2 regions of the Nitrospira sp. T9 genome follow, and region 1 is predicted to be linked to the other one. Evidence: riboswitches for the same ligand, from Rfam matches in the RefSeq annotation. Region 1 holds a riboswitch; the other holds the start of a gene.
The links. Region 1 has a riboswitch for cyclic di-GMP ahead of ACTRXD_RS13585 (Ig-like domain-containing protein). Riboswitches for the same ligand answer to the same signal wherever they lie in the genome.
Positions count from the first base shown of each region.

Region 2: it holds a riboswitch for cyclic di-GMP, as region 1 does, so the genes downstream of both, ACTRXD_RS08130 (Flp family type IVb pilin) here and ACTRXD_RS13585 (Ig-like domain-containing protein) in region 1, are expected to answer to the same signal.

Region 1 is NZ_JBQKUP010000037.1:160,854-168,240, reverse strand. Features, by position in the region: gene amaB (L-piperidine-6-carboxylate dehydrogenase) at 1-1,044, opposite strand, end outside; gene ACTRXD_RS13595 (saccharopine dehydrogenase C-terminal domain-containing protein) at 1,081-2,187, opposite strand; gene ACTRXD_RS13590 (FG-GAP-like repeat-containing protein) at 2,907-4,148, shown strand; cyclic di-GMP riboswitch class I at 5,029-5,110, shown strand; gene ACTRXD_RS13585 (Ig-like domain-containing protein) at 5,179-7,387, shown strand, end outside.
Region 2 is NZ_JBQKUP010000032.1:286,154-293,540, reverse strand. Features, by position in the region: gene ACTRXD_RS08150 (A24 family peptidase) at 1-90, opposite strand, end outside; gene ACTRXD_RS08145 (TadG family pilus assembly protein) at 1,647-2,762, opposite strand; gene ACTRXD_RS08140 (TadE/TadG family type IV pilus assembly protein) at 2,814-3,239, opposite strand; gene ACTRXD_RS08135 (Flp family type IVb pilin) at 3,487-3,690, opposite strand; gene ACTRXD_RS08130 (Flp family type IVb pilin) at 3,847-4,017, opposite strand; cyclic di-GMP riboswitch class I at 4,113-4,193, opposite strand; gene ACTRXD_RS08125 (phosphatase PAP2 family protein) at 5,017-6,024, shown strand; gene ACTRXD_RS08120 (hypothetical protein) at 6,683-7,387, shown strand, end outside.

The DNA of each region.
Region 1 (7,387 bases):
TCGAAATTCCTCCAAAGCCCGCTCATCAATCAGCGGCCCCATCAACACCCCTTCATCCAACGGATTACCCACCCGGATTTGTTGATAGGCCCGGAGCAGACGTTCCACGACCTCCTCATACCGTGTCTCCTGCACAAACAACCGGCGGGTGGTCGTGCATCGCTGCCCGGCAGTGCCAACAGCTCCAAAAACAATGGCAGGTATGGTCAGATCCAAGTCCGCCGTTTCATCGACAATCACGGCATTGTTCCCGCTAAGCTCCAACAGGCTACGCCCTAGTCGTTGTCCCACGACTTTCGCAACCTTTTTCCCCACGGGCACAGAACCGGTAAATGAAATCAATGGCAAGCGTTCGTCAGCCACCATCGTCTGCGCCAATTCAACCTGGTCCGTAATGAACACGGAAAAAATCCCCGGAACACCTTGTTCCTCCATCACCTGGTTACAGACATGCTGAACGGCTAAAGCACAGAGTGCGGCCTTGGGGGAAGGTTTCCACACCACCGTATCGCCGGCGATGGCGGCCAGAAAGGCATTCCACGCCCATACGGCAACAGGAAAATTAAAGGCTGTGATCACCCCCACCACTCCGAGGGGATGCCACTGTTCGTACATCCGGTGTTGTGGCCGTTCGGAGTGCATGGACAGACCATACAACATGCGGGATTGCCCCACCGCAAAATCCGCCATATCGATCATCTCCTGCACTTCCCCGTCACCCTCAGCCTTAATCTTTCCTACCTCCATCGACACCAGGGACCCCAGCGCATCTTTTTTTGCGCGTAGGGCGTCACCGATCAACCGCACCACCTCCCCGCGCTTCGGAGCGGGAACCTGCCGCCACTCCCGATAAGCACGTTGCGATTCCTGAAGGAGGGCATCGTAATCCTCCCCGGAGCACCGGTTCACTTGAGCTAGAACCTGTCCCGTCGCGGGATTCACCGAATCCAGAAGGCCCTCGGTGGTCGTCGACATCCAACGCCCCTGGCCGGAACACGCGCCGGCATTTACCGCTTTTAACCCCAGTTCATGGAAGACATCCATCACGCGCTCCATTTCCTTTGACACACCATAGGACCATCACGAACACGAATCATCCGGTTGAAAATACCGCCCGAACCGGTTATCCAGGATTGAGGGCAGATCAAACGTCTCTTGGGTCACAAATCCCCGATACGTCCCTGAACGATTACAGACCAGGTCGACCACACTGCACATCCCGGCTGCCGTCGTCACCTGAATCGCAGACCACAATTTACCGGCAATCGTCTGCGGATAGATTTTCTGTACAAAATTTTCCTCATAGAGCTCTCCTTTTCGAAGACCCGTCACCGACGTATAGATCAGGACTACATCCTGCAAGGTCTTCGGCACGGCCTTTTCCAAAATACGCTTCAAGGTCTCACGATCATCATTGAGTTTAAGGTCATTCATCAACAGATGAATTTTTTCACAATGGCCGGGATAGCGCAGAGTCTTATAATTCATTGTCCTGACCTTGCCCGCATACGTATCCGCCAACGTACCCAGCCCACCCGAGGTATTAAAGGCCTCATATAACAATCCATCAATGGAAATGGTTTCGTATCCTTCGAGAGGCAACAACGGCACTTCCTGGCTATTCTCAATCCCATAGCACGTATTGCCGTATTCATTAATCAAGCCGTCCGTCGACCACGTCAGCGAATATTTCAACACATTGCTGGGATTCACCGGCAACGCCCCAACCCGCATTTTCACAATATCCACAGTCTCAAACCGGGTCATGAGTTCATGCGCGACAATGCTGATAAATCCCGGCGCCAACCCGCATTGCGGCACAAATGCCGAGGACGCTCCCTCACTCACCTCACGAATCTTCCTTGTAACTTCCACATCCTCGGTTAAATCAAAATAATGCGCCCCACACGCGCGAGCTTGCTCTCCGACCGACTGGTTGCAAAAATACGGGAGACAGGAAATAATGCCTTCCGGCCCGACATTATCGATAAACCGACCCAGGGCCTTAGCATCCTGGACATCGACAGATGACACCTGGAAATGGTCATGGGCGATTTCCTCCTTCATCCTGGCAACCACTTCCGGATCGACGTCTCCCAGCACCACTTCAAAGTCTCCACACTCCACCAGTAATGTGGCAATCAGCGATCCGATTTTGCCCCCACCAAGAATACACATTTTACCCATAGACATCCCTTTCTCAGAAAATCTTGCCTTCTTTTCTATTTTACTCCTTTTTGGCAGTCATGGTAGTGGCCTGAGGCTGATTAAAAATTTTTGTTTCCATCGTCTGTGATTCACGGATAAAACTGGAACATGTGGTTAGCCCATACAGCCCTTCGGAGTCTGGACAATCAGGCTACCCATATTCTTCTTCTGCCGCTCTTCATCAATCTGTATCAATTGCCACGGCAATTTAAGTAAGGTGGGAGGAGCACAATGGTGTCCAATAGATCTCCTGACGACTACCAGAAGGTTATCCTGAGAAGCCCGTTTTACAGTCTTTTCTCTACTCAACGTTTGCGATGGTCTGCATGAAAATAGTTATACATTAGCACCTAACTACATGTTTTACCCTATATCCTCTGTATGACATCTTGCTCTAAGATTTACCACTTTACTCATCAATAATTTTTTTGAACGAAAAATTGCACAACAAATTTCGCTAAACTTTCTCAGAAAATAACGCAGCCAATTTAGATGATTGAAGGAAAATACAGGGCCCATTCACCGGGAAGACCCATTTTTTCATAGATTTTTTTCCGAACCTGCATACCTACCGTGGCATTTGATCACAAAGCCAATAGTTAGGTGTGCATATTTGATCTCGTCCAGCTACCCTAAGGAGGGGGTAATACCTATGAAAGGGATTTGGATACCAATCCGAATACCACAAGGAACAGGGTATGACCCGACAAATATCCTCCCTGAGTTTTGCAGCCAGAATTACAGCCACCCTCGCCTTTTTTCTACTCGGAATAATCGCTAGCCCCGCCTTCTCTGCCTCTTCCATCCAACTATCCTGGATCGCGAGTCCGGAGTCGGACCTGATGGGATACTATGTATACATGGGCACATCGCAAAGGTCTTACCACATCACGAAAAATGCAGGACTCAACCCATCATATGTTTTCCAAAACCTGCCGGATGGGCTCACCTACTATTTTACGGTCACAGCCTATGATCAATCCGGAAACATCAGTGAAACCGCAGAGGAAGTGGCTATTGAACTTCTCGCACAAAACACAAACCCGAATCCACATGAGAATCAGGACATGAATGGGGACGGGAAGGCCGACCTGGTCTTTCGAAACACGAAAACCGGAGAGGTAGTCCTGTGGATGCTCAATGGCTCCAGCGGCACTGCCTCCGGCATTCTGGGCCAATTACCCACCGAATGGGCTTTGAGGGGAGCGGGCGATGTGAATGGGGACGGGAAGGCCGATCTCATTTGGCGCAATGACACGAGCGGCGCGGTGGCCATCTGGTTGATGAATGGCTTGACCATCACGTCCACGAGCTTTCTCGGCAGCGCGCCGACGGCTTGGGATATTCAGGCCGTCGGGGATCTCAACGGCGATGGCAAAGCCGACCTCGTCTGGCGCAACACCCTTGATGGCAACACAGCAATTTGGCTCATGAATGAAACCACAATTGCTTCCACTGGTTTTCCGGGGGGGGTCTCGTTAAGATGGCAGATCGCTGCGATGGGCGATGTGAATGGGGACGGGAAGGCCGATATTATTTGGCGCAATGACACGAACGGTGCGGTGGCCGTTTGGTTGATGAATGGCTTCACCATCACGTCCACGAGTTTCCCCGGTAGTGCACCGGCGGCTTGGGATATTCAAGCCAGCGGGGATCTCAACGGCGATGGCAAAGCCGACCTCGTCTGGCGAAATACCCTTGATGGCAACACTGCGATTTGGCTCATGAATGGAACCGCAATTGCCTCCTCAGGCTTCCCGGCGACTGTGCTGGCAACATGGCAGATAGCGGGAGCAGATGATGTGAATGGGGATGGCAAAACAGACGTCATCTGGCGCAACAACAGCAATGGAGCCGTGGCGGTATGGCTGATGAACGGCGTCAGCATAGGCTTCACGACCTTTCCCGGTGCGGCTTCCCCAGACTGGGAAATCCAGTAGGCGGAACAAAAATTCCCTGGACCACTCTTCTGAATGGTCTCATGGGCCGATATCAATAATCCCATTCAAAAAATTCTCCTCCTCCGTTTACCTAGGCCAAATAAATCTCTCCCCAATCTGGTAAAATTCTCTCGTCTCCAGCATGTTTTCCGCATAAACAAGATTCATCAATCTATCACTTCCTGGGCACCCAATGATTTCAAGCACCATGAGAGATTCCCATCGCTCCTCCATCCTGCATAATCATGATTATCGTGATTCGGCCGTTCAGCCAGTTACCCCTTCTGGCTGTTGGAAGCACCTCACCCACCTAGCGTAGCCTTCCCATGAAAGATGGCACACAGTTTTTTCATCACACGGAAAATGTACGCCGGAGTCACCACACTGTTGTGAGCGTATTGAAATCGGCAAACAGAATGGTTGCCAACACATCAATCCCTGGAGTACATAGCCTGGAGTCATGCCGATACGTGTCGTTCCTTAATTTTTCTTAGTCGCAGCTGCCAGCATTGTCCTTCATTCGGTCATTGCGAAACGTTCACCATTGCCGTATTGAACGAATCAAATTGTTAATAGATAAGGCAAAAGTTCATTACAGTAGGCATTGGACATGGTCTCCAGACAATTCACTGATAAGCGTGTCCTTGCCTCCCCCCTTTGCTAACCTTGTTTAATTTCCTTTTCTTCTTCCATGATCATTCAGTTCGATTTTTTTATATTCTCCGAATTTTCTCTGCATAGTTTTTTCACACTCCAATATTTTCGTCTCTAAAGTTTTTCCTTAGTTCTCCGAAATGTTCGGCAGACCGATTGGGGGTATAGATTACAATACAGGGAGACAGAGGATTAGAAAAAAAGTTGACCAATTCATGAAATCTTCTTCCCGAAACGGCACACCTACTGTGAAGTAGGGTCGCAAAGCCAGGAGTCAGGTCCCCACGCCTGACCGTCCGGCTACCGAAGGAAGGCATCATTTGCAGGGGGGAAGAGAGGATGAGGGCTTCGGTCCGAATACCACAAGGAGTAGAGTATGATCCGACGAACCACCCCCTTGGGTTTCAACATCACACATACGGCAGTCCTGACCCTGCTCCTCTCCGGTTTACTTATTAGCCCCGCCTATTCGGCTTCCTCTATCCAGCTAATCTGGGACGCAAATACCGAATCGGATTTAGCAGGATATAAAATTTATAAACGGACGTTACCTTCTCAAGATTTTGGACAACCCATATTTTCAGGATTTCCCAATAATCCATCCTCCCCCTCAACAACCGTTTCCGGGCTCAGTGGAGGCACAACCTATGGATTTATTGCGACCGCATTTGATACGGCAGGAAATGAAAGTACCCCCTCTACAGAAGCAACAATTACTATAACCACAAGTACACCGCCCGCAGATACGACCGCCCCGACGGTCACGCTGACAGCCCCCAGCGCGGGCACCGTCTCCGGCACGGTGAACGTCGGCGCCAGCGCCAGCGATAATGTCGGCGTCACCGGCGTCCAATTCCGCCTCCAGGGCGCAAACCTCGGCTCCGAAGATCCGAGCAGTCCCTACAGCACCAGCTGGAATACCACCACCGTGGCCAATGGTGCGTACACCCTCACGGCCATCGCCCGCGATGCTGCGGGCAATACGAAAACCTCAGGGGCAATTGTGGTCACCGTAAGCAATAACAGTACGCCGCCCCCACCCTCAGCATTCAGCATTTCGAATCTGGCCGTCGCCAGTGGGCAAGCGTATGTCGTGCCCACCTCCGGGCTCCAACCCGGGGGCACGGTGTATATAGACCGCGCCTTTACCTTTACGACCATCCCCGCCAGCCTGCAGGGAGCGGCATATATTCGAACTGCAAATGATGACAAAGCTGCCACCACGAGCGCTTTCCTCAGCTTTAGCGTCAATCAACCCGTCTCCGTGTCGGTCGCCCATGACGTGCGCATCACCCCGAAACCTTCGTGGTTGAGCACCTTTACGGATACCGGCACGAATCTGGTGACCACGGATACGACCCTCCGCCTGTTTGTGCGGTCCTTCCCGGCTGGTACCATTACCCTCGGGGGCAATGGTGGTGATGGATTAAGCATGTATTCTGTCATCGTGAAATCAGAGGGGGGTACTCCTGGTGACACCACTGCCCCCACGGTCACGCTGACCGCCCCCAGCGCGGGCACTGTCTCCGGCACGGTCACGGTCAGCGCCACCGCCGATGATAATGTCGGCGTCACGGGCGTCCAATTCCGCCTCCAGGGCGCCAACCTCGGCCCCGAAGATCCGAGCAGTCCCTACAGCACCAGCTGGAATACCACCACCGTGCCCAATGGCGCGTATACCCTCACGGCCATCGCTCGCGATGCTGCGGGCAATACGACCACCGCTGCCCCCCGCACGGTCATTGTGAGTAATTCCAGCACGCCGCCAACCTCACCCCAAAATCACGATCTGAATGGGGACGGCAAAGCCGACCTCGTCTGGCGAAACACAAAAACCGGCGACGTAGCCGGATGGCTGCTCAATGGTACAAACATCGCAGCCACGGGCTTTCTGGGTCAGTTGTCCAGGGAATGGGCCCTGAGTGGAGTGGGTGATCTGAATAGGGACGGCAAAGCCGACCTTGTCTGGCGCAATAGCGTCAACGGCGCAGTAGCCATCTGGCTGATGGACGGCTTGACCATCAATTCCACGGGCTTTCTCCGCACTGTCCCCACGAATTGGGACATTCAAGCCATCAAGGATATGGATGGTGATGGCAAAGCCGACCTCCTCTGGCGCAACACCACTGATGGCAACACCGCCATATGGCTCATGAATGGGACGGCGATTGCTTCGACAGGATTTCCGGCAGGTGTCTCGTTAGGGTGGCAGATTGCCGGAGTGGGAGATGTGAATGGGGATGGTAAAGCCGATGTCATTTGGCGTCATGACACCAGCAGCACAGTGGCCATCTGGCTGATGAACGGCTTGACCATCACTTCCACCGGATTTCCAGGGAGCGCCCCGACGGTTTGGGGAATTCAAGCCATTGGAGATGCCAATGGCGATGGCAAAGCCGACCTCGTCTGGCGTAACACTACAGACGGCAATACCGCCATATGGCTCATGAATGGAACGGCGATAGCCTCTTCCGGCTTTCCTGGGACAGTGTCGGTGGCATGGCAGATGTCGGGAGCAAACGATGTGGATGGTGACGGAAAAGCCGATATCATTTGGCGCAACCGCAGCAATGGAGGAGTGGCAG
Region 2 (7,387 bases), on a different contig from region 1:
CCAATTGGGAATCCGCCCCTCCCGAACATCAGTGATCGCTGCGACCACTAACCCCAAGGCTAATCCACATAACAAAAATGAAGAACTCATAATTTCAGGTTATTCCCTCAATTAAATTCATAATCGACCTTTCAAACAGGTGCCCCGACCACGACACCTCCCATTGCGTACGCAAACCATCATCGGTTATGAAGCTTAAGCACCGGGAACAGTTCATGTTTCGGTGGGTTACCTGACTTTCTTAAGGCATGCCCTCAACAAGTATGTATGATTGAAGACCGGGTGCAAGAGTATGTGTATATTTTAGATTTCCCCGGTCGGACGTAGACCGACACGAGATGCGTGGGCAAGGCCATCACTGCACGATCCTCCTGAACCAGCGAAAGGAATCTCTGTCCCGAGGAAGCCAATAGCGTTCGCGGAATTCCTTCGTTTTCCTCAGAGACCCATGGTTTCTCGAAAGCATGGGTGCATGTACCTTCTTTTATTTATGCGACCGTCTCAGCAAGGTAAAGAGTGACGTGTTCTTGTTGGGGGGAGAAAAGCTTTAGGCGCCAACTACAACAGAAAGATCGGAAGAAAAGTTATGGGCTGTGTCACGAAAAACCTCTCCCATCATCATGCTCGACTTTGATCCTGGATACGCCATCCTTTTGTCTCTCCATCATTTCCATACGCCCACTTTTCCTATCCCCTCTCCCTCATCCCCGCCAGTCATCAGCGGAAATCCATCAGAAGTTAGTGACAGATGAGTTCCCGAAAGGGAGTGTTGAATAATAAGGATGTTCAAGGGCAAATTTGCCCAGGATTAGATTACTCATCAAAGGCTCCGGGTCGGTTCAAAAAAGTCCGTCCAGCAAGGCCGCTGCCGTTTTTACGCGCGGAGCGTACGCTGAGTACGTGAGCACGGGAAAATGGCGAGAACGCCGCTGGCGGCTTTTTTCAACAGACCCCGAAAACAAATGTCGAGCGTAATAGGACCAGATGAATACCCACTCGTATTTGAGCCCACCTCGAACATATCTTCGGCCATCAAGTGCCCGCGATGAGCGGCAACCTGATTCGAACCGTCAAGCTTGTGCGGGCTCGCATGAAGATTGGGATGAAGAATTTTAGATATAACTTCTACCGGGTCCTGGAACTGGCTTCGCCATAGAAGGCCCAGGGTGCGTAAGACAAGGACAAGGAAGCAGGGTGAATGCCTCGACGACCTCCCCCTCCTCCTCATTCCCATGGCCTTAATCCGTCCCTCCAAGCAAGAGCCAGGAATGCGGGCCAAACCAAGGGTTTTCAAAGGTGCCCTTTATAGTGCTGGTATGGTTTTCCGCATTCGTGGGCATGCTGGAGGGACAGACTCCAGGAAACGGCTAAACAAAATGATGGGAAGAGGCCAAGAGGGAAAGACCGGGACGTGGGGGGAAAATTTTTCTCTGGCTCCGAAACCAAACAACAATGAGTCCTTCGTCAGCTTATTCTTTAAAAGGAATGCGCATGTCGGGGAAATGAGCAGACGTGCAATTAGACGCTTGGAGTTTAAGAGAGGGAGCCCATAAAAAAGTCCCTTTGAGCCCGACTCAAACATGACCGACCCAAAGGGACCAAGGTTCCCGGGAGACGCTCTTATGCTCCCGGCTGTTGACTCGTCATCACGACACTAGCCTTGGATATACCGATAGAGGCTGAAGCGCCCCAGCCCCCCCACCAGCCTGGTTAGGATTTGGCGTTCCATCAAAGAAACCATCACATTTCACTTCCGCTTGAATATCATTTTTCTTGACTTCCGTGACCACTGCTTTCGCATACCCAACGATGGTAATAGACTGATTGGGATTGTCACAAGAGGATGGAGAACTGGCTTGGTACACGGGAAGATTGATATCCCATTCATACCGTCCAGAGTCATTACTCCATTGCTTCTTCGCATTCCAAAGATCAATTAAATCGTTAAATGCCGACGACACTTCTCCACCGGTAAATGTGAATTGAGTCTGCCCTGGGATGATCCCTGGACTCTGATAGCTCCCGTCATTTAACCCAACAATAGTTTGTCTGAGCTTATTGGCATTGGCCGGTGTCTGATCAAAGACGTGCCATCCCGCACAGCCATTGGCCCCGGTTGGAGAAAATTGAATGCCCCCGTCGCAGGTGGCAACCCCGTTAAACCAATTACTGGAAATCGCAAACGGCACATCGGCCACTCCCGGTGGGACAGGTCCCCCTGAAGTCCCCAATGCGGCGATCGAACTTGTCGAAATATCCATGGTACTCACACCCAACATACCGGCAAAAAATGTCGGCATCGCACCATTTGCCGCACCATCACGTCGGACAGTCGCGCGAATGGCATTCGGCCGGTTCACTGTGGGGTTGAACGTCTGCGCATTGAAATCCCATATGCCAAATTCAACATCTCCCTGCGAAAGCGATAAGTTACTGACATCTGAGGCACTGTTGGCAAATGCCGCAGCGGTCGCCTGAGCCGTTACTTGTGATTGTTCATTGCCGGTCAATGCCCGCCCCATGTCCTGTTGCTCAGCGATGGGCAAGGTAAGATAGGTCACACCCAATTGTCTCGCAGCGGCCAGCGCGGCGGCATCCGAGGCATTGTGCAATTCATTTTGTGTAAGTAAGGCATGCCCGACATCAATCGTCACGCCGGCCATGATACCCATTACGACCGCCATAAACGCCCCGTTGATAGCCGCAATGCCCCGTTGGTTCAAGAGCGGTGAGACAATAGACCATCGTTGTTTCTTCCGCATGTTTGTATCTCCATCACATTGAAGTTCTGATTGGGACATTTCTCCCTCGTCTTATTCCATCATCATGGTCACAGAGGCTTGCAGGTTAGGAGTCGAAATCGCAGGAATGAGTTTATCAATGACAAAATAATTCCAGGGGATGGTGGACACCACAGTTAACGGTTGTCCCTGTAGGCTTCCAACCCCATTGGCCACCACCGAGAGCCCGGATGGATCCACCCCTCCCGCGGTAAGAGAAGCCGTGATGGCTGCTTCGATTTCCGCCTGGCCATTGCCGGAAGCAAACAATGTCCCCTGGCGCGCTCCCACACGGGTCGCATTCACCAGGACTTCCTTAAACCACAACATGCGCCCAAAATCGATGGCCCCAAATGCAAGTGACGCAAGAATCGGTAGAATGAGGGCAAACTCTACAGCCGTCGAGCCGCGCTCGGATTGTCTTAAACTTGAAAATCGTTGACTTGGAGGTGTTTTCATAACACTTTTCCTCATCCGGCTAAATGGTTTTGAGGTATCGATCAGACCATGTCCACGCATGTTTAAATGGTGTCAGCCCTCCCCAGACATTTCTGATAGATCTCGTGTTGTGTCCCTCAAATACCATTCCACCTCCCCTTCCCCTTGAACTTCTCGAAAGATGAATGATTTCAGGTAGTGGATATTTCGAATGGTTCTTCGACAGGATGAGCATGAATGAATGAGAGAGCAGTTAGGGGAAACGCCACTAGCTCCCCAGAGCTCCTGCGATGATACCCATGGCCCCCTCGTACATATTCACGACGGCCGTTCCCATGGCGGCTTGAGCTGTCAACACCGTCATGCCGATGAGCGCTGCCATGAGACCATATTCAACCGCCGTGGCACCCTCCTCATCAACAAGAAGGTTTTTTATCCAGTGATGACAGTGATTCAGGAGAATCGTCTGCATGATGTTGTCCTCCCCTATCCCTTATCTGAATTTTCACATCTCTTCATTCATCAATACTGTACCCGCCCTTAAAAGTAGCCTTCGGCCGAAGTGCCGTTCCGGTGACCTGCCACCAGAACGGCACTGCCAGGCAATCCTGCAGAGGCGAGCCCTCTTTTAACTCGGAGCAACGGCCGTTGAAATGTTGGTGAACGTTGTACTGAGGGCAGTTCCGACCGCAGTCACAGCAGTCACAATCACCGCGGCGATCAAAGCCGCCAACAACCCATACTCAATCGCGGTGGCTCCCTCTTCATCATTCACGAAACGCATCACTTGGTTAACCATAGCGCATCTCCTTAACGGGCGAAGGTAAATACGTGCATTACGCCAGACTGCCCGGAATATTCTGACGCAGACGTTGCCCCTTGGCTCTCCGTGCCTTCGGCAACCCGGCTATCAGGGACCAACCCTGACCCGTGGTTTTGCGCCCACGCCTTACGACGTGTTCGCCGTTCTCGGGAAGGGGCACCCGACCGAATCCATGCTTCATAGTTATGCATAAATGTTCGTGGACCCAAGAAAGTTTTCCACCTCGCATTCTGTGGCTCCTCGTTTTCATGTTTCATTATCGACTTACCCAGAAAAAACTTGCCGATGTTTTTTGTTGAATATGTTTCATATTAGGTAAGGGTAGGATGGATTGCCTCCCTTTGTTGACCAAGGAGATCGAAATTGTTAAGAACAGCTTAAATTTTTGGATGGAATGCACATGAGAAAACGTATGGGGTGAGGAGTGAGACAAAAGGAAACAGGAGAAACGCGCCGTGAAACCTCAGACGGAATGTGAAGAGGGGCCGCTGACTTTTTCTTTGGTTAAGGGGATGAATGAGGATTTGGTACAAAGGAAACTTTGCCACATTATCAAGATAATGAGGGAATATACCGAAAAAGCCTTTGCCTGAAGGCTTAAAAGCCATTTGCATAAATGCCAAGTCCAATACACCATAGCCATTCCCGATGCCATTTCTGACTCCATCTCCAACTGGGTCCACCCAACTGGACCATGAGGTAGATTAGTTGAAAATTTTTACGGGTAACCGCTAGCCCTCCATACCTACTTTCTTAAGTTAAGCTCAAAAATCGGACCAACACATACACGGATGAAGACAATTCATATGAGATTCAGTGCAAACAAGTGGCAGGACTTCTGTTCATGATGAGGATTTCGAGGTCGATCAGGACAAGTTCGTTGAACCGTGCACAACAGTATAGACACTATTTTACGGCACGATCAGTACCTGCTCACAACTACATTGGCACAATTCGAATGCGAGGATATGCATAATGAGAGTGGGAAATTTTACCCTGTCTAAGCCTTTCCTATGGCCCGTCGAACGTTTTTTACGCAATACCATTTTCGTGCTGGCGGTCTTCGATCTGGCCATGATCCTTGTTCGCAATATTGGCTTCGATTGGTTTTCCTATACCCTTTTTTTTGCCTTGGGAATTTTCATGATTACCGTGGGGCTGTTCTACCGTTCAAGCGGACGTAGTGAGCGTATTTCTATGACATTGATGGCCACTGGGTTGCTTCTTCTGTTTACAATTGTGCTATCGATTTTCGGCTATTTGCTGCTCCCGCTTTGGCGAGAACCCATTGATCCGTTTCTGGTCCGGATCGATGCTTGGTTCGGGTATTCATGGCCAGACATTGTCCAATTTGCCGGTCGCCATCCATTTTTTAATGAATTGACGCGTTATGCCTATTTATCTTCTATACCGCAAATGGCATTTCTTTTTCTTATTTTAGGATTTGGAGGGAAACAAAAAGAACTCCATGTCTTCATTCTTTCAATAACCGCTTCAGGTCTGGCGACGCTTGGATTTTGGGCGCTGTTTCCAGCATTTGGCACAAGCGTGCTCTATGACATTTCCGGCACAATTGAGCAGGCGGCAAGACCGCTTGTTGGCTCGGCCTATGGTGCCGAATTATTGCGCCTAGGGGCTGAAGGGCCTAAATTCATTTCTCCAAGGGATATGGAAGGCCTGGTGGCCTTTCCCTCGTATCATACGATCATGGCCGTGTTGGCTATGTATTCAGCACGCACCACTCGCTGGTGGTTCCCCATACTGGTCGTCATCAATCTGTTCGTGTTCCCAGGAGTGCTTATCCATGGAGGGCATCACCTGATCGACGTATTCGGTGGTTTATTGACTGCCGGCTGCATCATTTACGTGGCAAGGCAGGTTGTGACTGGAAAGGAGATCCAGGCTGACGGAGTATTTGTCGACCCAGAACAAGAGATAACGTTCGTTAAAAGTTCCACAGACATGCCGGGATTACACCCGTAAGCCTAAATCCGATGACCCCGGCGGTATGGAGTTGACTCGTTTCGATAAGCATCGGGTGTGAAATGTTTTTTGATTGGCTACCGGTTCAGTACGCCATTGTTCAAAGCCCTGTGACCCGTCACCTTCTGAAAGCGGATGAATCTTGGTTTTCTCCTTTCATGCCACTTCTCCCACCGCACCGATTCTCACACCTACCTTCCGTCTTTCCGCCGCACTTGCACCGGAATCCACCCTGGAAGACAGATTGTCGGTTACCACCTTGCTAATCTGACCTATCCTTCAAAAACGTGAGACTCCGCGCCGTTGTGTGATTGCGTAGGGCGGATTAGGCTGTCTGCGGTTGTAACCCTACAGACGCATGGCGTGGGGACACGGCAGGCATGAGCCATATTTGTCGGTTTACTCTTTGCTCACCGGGCCTTCCGACGAGGTACCATTACCCCCACCCTTCCCCGGCCTCCTCGATATTTTTTTATCGGGAATCCATCGTTGAAGTTCTTCGGGTGGATTCATGCTCACTACCAGCGGGAATGACGGAAGGGACGTGAGGGTATGACCAAAGCGTGATCTGAAAATTTTCAAGGTTTCCTCGATTTAAACCGAACAACATGGAATATCGACCCTTAATCGCATTGCATGAGACCTGAATTTTTTTCTTATGATTCAAAAACCATTTCGTCATGCTCTTGAGCTTCTCCAATCCTGGCAACAACCAAACGGAGGGTTCCCCTATCATTCCGGGGAAGAGGCACGGCCGGACGCAACAGCCTGGGCCATTATCTCAATGTCCGCATATGAGTTCGATCCTGAAAGCTGTAACCGAGGAAGGGCATATTTAGCTTCACAACAGCCGGACGACGGACGCGTGAGCATTGCTCTCTCTCACCCAGAGGCATCTTGGCCAACACCACTCGCCATTTTCGCCTGGGAAAGCTTTCCCCAGTATCAAGAAGCGCAATCCCGGGCGGTCGACTATCTCATAGGGTTTACCGGCCGACATTTCCCTACCCCGGATCTTTCAATTATTGGGCACGACACCGCCATCCTGGGCTGGCCATGGATTGCCGACACCCATAGCTGGGTTGTACCGACTTCCCTCGCTCTGCTGGCCTTACAGGTGGTGGGATTGAGCACTCATCCTCGCGCCATTGCCGGGCAACAGATGCTCATCAACCGCCAACTAACAAACGGTGGATGGAATTTCGGCAGTACCACCGTGTTCAGGAGAGAGTTACATCCGCTCCCGGAGTGCTCCGCCATCGCTCTGCAAGCTCTGGCTGGCACCACCCCCATCCACGAGGTAAAACGAAGCCTTGACTATCTCTTACATGAACTCCCTCACCTCCGGACTCCCATTTCACTT